DNA from 2 places in the Paenibacillus sp. FSL R5-0887 genome. Region 2 is predicted to be linked to the other one. Evidence: riboswitches for the same ligand, from Rfam matches in the RefSeq annotation. Region 2 holds a riboswitch; the other holds the start of a gene.

What was found. Region 2 has a riboswitch for cyclic di-GMP ahead of MKY14_RS24980 (choice-of-anchor A family protein). Riboswitches for the same ligand answer to the same signal wherever they lie in the genome.
Region 1: linked by a shared signal. The riboswitch ahead of MKY14_RS22590 (glycosyl hydrolase) and the one ahead of MKY14_RS24980 (choice-of-anchor A family protein) in region 2 are both predicted to bind cyclic di-GMP.

What each region holds. Positions count from the first base shown of each region.
Region 1 is NZ_JBBOCE010000002.1:1,025,374-1,029,049, forward strand. Features, by position in the region: gene MKY14_RS22590 (glycosyl hydrolase) at 1-1,288, opposite strand, end outside; cyclic di-GMP riboswitch class I at 1,301-1,380, opposite strand; gene MKY14_RS22595 (sugar phosphate nucleotidyltransferase) at 1,517-2,890, opposite strand; gene MKY14_RS22600 (UDP-glucose dehydrogenase family protein) at 3,603-3,676, opposite strand, start outside.
Region 2 is NZ_JBBOCE010000002.1:1,598,668-1,602,343, reverse strand. Features, by position in the region: gene MKY14_RS24990 (ASCH domain-containing protein) at 12-425, shown strand; gene MKY14_RS24985 (hypothetical protein) at 625-1,017, opposite strand; cyclic di-GMP riboswitch class I at 1,513-1,603, shown strand; gene MKY14_RS24980 (choice-of-anchor A family protein) at 1,712-3,676, shown strand, end outside.

The sequences.
Region 1 (3,676 bases), 570 kb from region 2:
TATATAATGGCTTGATTTTACCGCTCCAACGTATGGAGAACCGATCAATCCCGAGGGCGGCATCCGGCGAGCCTTGCCGCCAATTGAAATCGATTATTGCATCAGTTCTGTTAAGAGCTGCTGCTCCCGACAACTGCATGTTGTTGTAATACTCTCCTGCAAGCCCCTTCGCGAGAGGAATTGCTGCCTCCCCCTCTTCTTCGGAAGGTGCCGGCGCTGGTGCGGCGCTAGGTGTCGGTGCCAGACCAGTATTTAATTTATCTCTGGTCAGGGTATAGTTGCTATTCATAAATGTTTTGATTGTGTCTGCACTGTTATTCTCGTAAAGCATTTTTCCCCAGCTCATCATATACGTCCATTTACTTTGCGATTGCTGAAGCTTCTCCAGATTAGGCATTTCACCATTCTCCCCGATCGCAATCGGTTTGCCTGCGGCTAGACTCAATAAGCTGTCATAGTATTTTTGCTGGTAATCATTTTCGTATATATCTGCTGCCAGAATATCTACTTTATCAGCACCTGGATAAGTTAGCGCATAAGGATCTGACCAAACATTGGGAGCATTCGGACTCCATACCCATAACAAATTATTTAATTTATGAACGTTAACAAAACGGTCATACATAATATTCCATAGTTTAGAAAAGTTATTTTTCTTCCCCCACCAGAACCAGTTCCCGTTCATTTCATGATAGGGTCTCCAAAGCACCGGAACATTGGCATCGCGCAAGCTTTTTAAAGAGACGGCCACCTTATCAAGCTCAGCGATCAGATTGTTATATTGCTTGGTACCCGGTGTAACGTAACTATCGAACTCACTCTGGCTAAGTGTTTTTTTCACATTATCCCAGTCATAAGAGGTGCCCGGCAGGTTAGCATGAAAAGTCATAGCTACGATCCCGCCCGCTTTATTCCAGTTGATGGCGCTGTTCACCACATTTTGACGTTGCCAAGCCATCGTTGCTTCGGACTGACCACTGATCGCACCCATTTCATAACCGTGAAGAGCCGCATATTGCCCGCTGGTTCCCTTCAGCATATTGTTAATTTCATCTGGACTTTCTAAATAGTCATGTTGACCGGCAATAATACCTTTTCCTGAGATCGAGTAAAAATAGTTAAGCAGCTTTACGGCTTCAGGTGAGGCACCTGGGGTAACTGGCGTTCCAGAATTTGAAGCAGCTATGACAACAGACGGCGAAATTCCAACAGCAAGCGGAAGTGCAGTCAGAAACAGGACGAGTGACAGAAATGCACCAAACAATCGATACGTACGGTAAGCTTTCAAAATAATCTCCCTTTCGGTAGCCAGGCTGCCACTCTTTCGAAGGCCCTATAGCTTTGCGTCCCTACCTTTCGATAGGTTTGCCTTTTCAATTTAAGAGAAATAATCTCTCTTACCGTAAGTATCGACGACAATTAATGATATATTTAGTGTTTTTATGACTTTTTTTGATAATTGAGTCAATTTACCTGTTTCAAGAAATTTTGAATTGGTTAAATAGATAGGTTAGACCTATGAAATGAATTGTTGTAGTTCTATATCATTCCAGTCTAAAGTAATACGTATGTTATCTTCTTCTACTAATTCAGACCCCGTCTGTACCTCTATAAACTCAACATCCGTCAAAGCAAGGATCGCGTGCTTCGTTCCTTCCGGTATACGTACCACGTCCCCAGCCTTCACATTATGTTTTTTCTCATTCAGCACAATACTTGCTTCGCCGCTGACGATTGTCCAAATTTCACTACGCTTGCGATGTAATTGATAGCTGATATTATTCCCCTCGGATATAAAAATCCGTTTGGTCAGCACTTCATTGCCTTCATCATATTTCACATAATCAATAACTTTGTAATGGCCCCAACGGCGTTCCTCGTACATCGGTCTTTGTTCAAAGGTCTTCAGCACTTCTTTAATCCGTGGGCTCTCAGCTTTATGGGTAACTAGAATCCCATCCGGGCTAGCCGCAATGATCAGATCCTTCGCACCAATTACCGTAATCGGAATGTCCAGCTCATTAATCAAGCAAGTCCCCTCAGAATCCGCCGTCACAAAACCTTTTCCTACATGCTTGCTGCTCATTTCCTCTGTCAGCGTATTCCACGTTCCAAGATCCTTCCAGAATCCATCATACGGCTGCACCACAATATGTTCTTCTTTCTCCACCACTTCATAATCAAAGCTGATGGAAGACAATAGCTTATACTGCTTCTGCAATTCTTCATATCCTAAAGGCAACCCTTTACGCTGCAAAATATCTAACAAGTACCCTAAGCGGAAGGCAAACACTCCGCAATTCCACAAGGCATTTTGTTCGATGAGCTGTTCTGCTTGTATGCGGTCTGGTTTCTCTTGAAAGTGACTCACCTTCATAAAACCATTTTCCCCCGCCTCTTCGGTGGTAGGAATAATATATCCGTATTTCTCTGAGGCATGTTCAGGAACAACACCCATTAGAGCCAGATTTGCTCCACTTTCCAGCATGGTCCCCTCAAGCATAGCTATGGTATCGAAAAAAGATGCTTCTACATAAGGGTCAACAGGCAATATTGCTACCGTCTCCGCTGGAGAAACACCTGCCACTGAATAAAGATAGGTAGCTGTTAAGGCGATAGCCGGAAAAGTATCCCGACGCTCCGGTTCAACGATAATCGGCACATGACTTCCCAATTGGCTTTGTATCATTTCTACTTGGCCGCGGCCGGTGGCCAGATAAGATGATTCTGCCATCCCTGCTTCCTCCAGCTGTCTCCAGACACGTTGTACCATGGATTCTGGTTCACCTTGAGGGCTTTCAAGTACCTTTAGAAATTGCTTTGAACGTGAGTCGTTGGACAACGGCCATAACCGTTTACCTGAACCGCCTGATAGAAGTACCATTTTCATAGAATGAACCCTCCTTGAATTATGGAAATCGAGCATATTTGAATTGTTATCAAAACGTCAGCTTCCACTTAGCCTTATTTCGAGCGGATGCACTAAAAAAATTTGTTAGGTAGAAACCACTCCAAGGGATTTTGGACTTCCGATCGCTGTTATCCTCAGATTTCCTGATTGAACCGCTTCTCGCGGTAGAAATCCGAGGATAGCATATGCTTTCGAAGCTAGCTTTCCTACGGAAATCTTTCGGGCGAACACTCCGTTTCTACAGTTCCAAATTCCCTTTCCGTTCTTCACCTAACCAACTTCTTCTTAATACTTGATCCGTGCGTACCGGACTGTACCAGCCGGAAGCAAGCACGTTTTTCTAAAGATTTGCTTCTGCTCCGGGGGAGGCAGCTGCAACTGCAAGAACAACTGCAACTACAAGAGCAAGACTAATTGCCACCACAGAGACAGAGACAATGACAACTACAACTACAACTGCTACTGCTACTGCGGTATATAATCAGAGTACCTAACTTTATAAATTGCTTAGAAACTTAAGATAAGGGAACGAAGGGGCGGAGGGGAATTTTGGAACTGTAAGAGCGATAGCGTCCGCCTTTGTCTGCGGATTTCTACCGCTATCAGCGGTTAAAATCAGGAAATCTGCAGACAACAGCGGCTGGAAGTCCAAACATTCACCGCAGTTGCGACTGACACTTAACACAAATCATTAAACCGCTCCAGCCACACTAGCAGAATAACCGCTCAATCCACCCATCTGCGGGCGGCCGACAGAATGATAAA
Region 2 (3,676 bases):
GGATAAATATCATGCGGTGTATAACAATACGGCAGCCTTGGGCGACCTTAATTGCTCTTGGTGAAAAAGAGTTTGAAACTCGTTCATGGAGAACAGCCTACCGCGGCGAGTTAGGCATCCATGCCGGAGTGAGGATTGACAAAAAGATTTGTGAACAGGAACCGTACAAATCAGTATTGGCGAAACATGGCTATACAGCGAATAATTTGCCGACAGGAGCTATTATTGCTACAGGTCAGCTCGCGGGATGTTATGTGGTTACTCCAGAGGTGGATTTAAGGGAATGGATCAATGGGAATGAATATGATTTTGGCGACTATAGTGAAGGACGGTTTGCCTGGAAGCTTGAAGGGGTTCATCCATTAAGCCATCCAATTCCAGCTAAAGGTCGGCTAAGCTTGTGGGAGCACTCTAATCACTTCTGAACGGCGAACAATATTTTTAATGTAATTTTTATGTGCCTATCAGCTTTTTTTCAGGTTCGAGGTATATATTAGAGACACCAAACACCCCCCAGTGTTTTGTGGTATATCTCTCTCAGGTCTTGCCAACTCCCATGGTAAGGCCTATTTTTTTGTTCACTAATTGATCGGGGGGAGAGAGCGCAGCGGCTTCTATACAGCTTTACTTAATCTGGTACTGTTCTTCGTAACTCTTAAAAGATGAAATATCCAGCCCTAGGTATCTGCGCATATGGATGGCAGCCTGAGCCGCAACAATGTCATTCAACAGCAGCATTCGTTCATGATAGCCACGACATATATACTTGGCTTCAATTCCAGTATTAAGTCTGTTTTGCTCATACACCTTGATTCCCCGTCTTCTCATTTCTGCACGAACATCCCTTAGATCTGTTGTAGCTACTGCAGCAGCTGTTCCAAGCACCTCCAGATAAGGGGCGGGTGTTCGTAAGTGTGTAGATAAAATGGCGGAGTCCCGTTCGAAAGCTGATAAAATCATCGGAAGCAATAAATAAGATTTCACCAGCATGTTGTCCCTGCTTTCTGCTCTATGCATGAATCTCATCACCTCTAATAGGAACGTATATTCGTATTCTACCCCGATATTCCAAAAATAATCAATGGTATTTCTAAACAGCTTATCCAATGTGATTAAATTCACAACTTAATAACGAAGAATAAATTATATTAAAAATTGTAATAATAAAAATTAATGTATCGAACGCAAATAAAGGAGAATTATGATGGAAAAAGAGGGCAGCCTCCAGCGTGGATTGTTTTTTGGTTTAATTTTGAGTGTTCCCTTATGGATATCCATATTGGGCTATATACAGTTACTTTAAAATTTAATGAAAAACCTTATGCGAAGCGCCTTTAGGCGCTTTTTTTGTGTGGTACTAATGCGGGGAATTATCGAAAGGAATTGATTGACAATTGTGGGTGTCGGGAGCTAAACTGTTATTAATTCAAAAGTATTAAAAGTCATAGACTGTTATTGGATAGAATGCTTCAGCTACCAGTTCTGGACTTGCAGTGTAATACATATATATAGTCATGATAATAGCAAACCGTCTGAAAGGGCGGGACGCAAAGTCCAGGAGTCTAAAGTGTCTTAAAGGCACAATGACCGTCCGACTGCCATGAGAAGGGAATTTCACTTCTTTTTGGCGGTCTTTTTTGTTGTTAGGTCCTTTAGAGTTTCTGGTAATTATTCTGATTAATATAAATCATAGTTTTAGGAGGTGTGCCATTTGAAAAGAAGAATAAAACCGTTACTCTCGCTTGTATTAGCTGGGATTTTGACGGTAGGTAGTGGGCTTTCCTCATTAGGAGCTGGAGTTGCTGGAGCTAGTAGTTCTTCTACATTGGGAATTGCAGCGGTCTACAACGTGTTTATTCTAGGGGATATAACAACAGTTTCGGATACGGAAGGAAGGTTTGCTGCTGGAGGTAACGTTAACTTAACCAACTATAGTGTTGGAGATAGGTTGACCGCTGCAGAGGTTTCCCTGACTGACACACTTGTTGTTGGAGGGCATCTTACTTTCAACGGAGGTACTGTTTATGGGAATATCGTGCACGGGGGAGATTTTTCAGGGAATGTAACGCTCCTCAAGGGTGGTACAAAAAGACAGGGGAGTACGATTGACTTTTCAGCCGTAGGTCAGTCTTTGAAGGACAAATCAGCAGAACTTGCAGCATTGCCGGCGAATGGAACAACAGTGTACCAATATGGCAGCCTTACCCTGACAGGTACAGATCCTGCGGTCAATGTTTTTAATGTTTCAGGAGATAACGTCTCTAATACCTACGGAATTACAATAAATGTTCCTTCAGGATCTACTGCAATTATTAATATTGATGGTTCTAACGTAAAAATGAAAAACTTCGGATTTCTACCTAATAACGTGTTGAACAGCAAGAAAATTTTGCTTAACTTTAGCCAAGCTGCGTATCTTGATATGGCAGGCATAGGTGTAATGGGAAGCATACTTGCCCCCTATGCTCATGTTGATTTTATTAATGGTCAGATTAACGGTACTTTAGTGGCGGCTTCACTCAAAGGTACTGGTGGTGGTGAATTTCACCACTATCCATACGATGGTGATGAACCTGGACCAACACCAACGCCAACGCCAACGCCGACAGTGACGCCGACACCAACAGTGACACCAACGCCAACGCCGACAGTGACGCCGACACCAACAGTGACACCAACGCCAACGCCGACAGTGACACCAACGCCGACAGTGACACCAACGCCGACACCGACGCCAACACCATGTCCGACGCCGACAGTGACACCAACGCCGACGCCGACAGTGACACCAACACCAACGCCGACGCCGACGCCGACAGTGACGCCGACACCAACGCCGACAGTGACGCCAACACCGACACCAACGCCGACAGTGACGCCAACACCGACACCAACGCCGACAGTGACACCAACACCAACACCAACGCCGACGCCGACACCAATACCGACACCAACGCCGACAGTGACACCAACACCGACGCCAACGCCGACACCAACACCAACACCAACGCCGACGCCGACACCGACACCAACGTCGACGCCGACACCAACACCAACACCAACACCAACGCCGACGCCGACACCAATACCGACACCAACGCCGACAGTGACACCAACACCGACGCCAACGCCGACAGTGACACCAACGCCGACAGTGACGCCAACAGTGACACCAACGCCGACAGTGACACCAACACCGACGCCAACGCCGACACCGACACCAACACCAACACCAACGCCGACGCCGACACCAACGTCGACGCCGACACCAACGCCGACGCCGACGCCGACGCCGACACCAACGCCGACACCAACACCGACACCAACACCGACAGTGACACCAACGCCGACACCGACGCCGACGCCGACAGTGACACCAACGCCGACGCCGACAGTGACACCGACGCCAACACCGACGCCGACAGTGACGCCGACACCGACACCGACACCAACACCAACGCCAACGCCAACAGTGACGCCAACACCGACACCAACGCCGACAGTGACACCAACGCCGACACCAACACCGACGCCGACAGTGACGCCGACACCAACACCAACGCCGACGCCGACAGTGACACCAACGCCGACACCAACGCCGACAGTGACACCAACACCAACGCCGACACCAACACCAACGCCGACAGTGACGCCAACACCAACGCCGACGGTAACG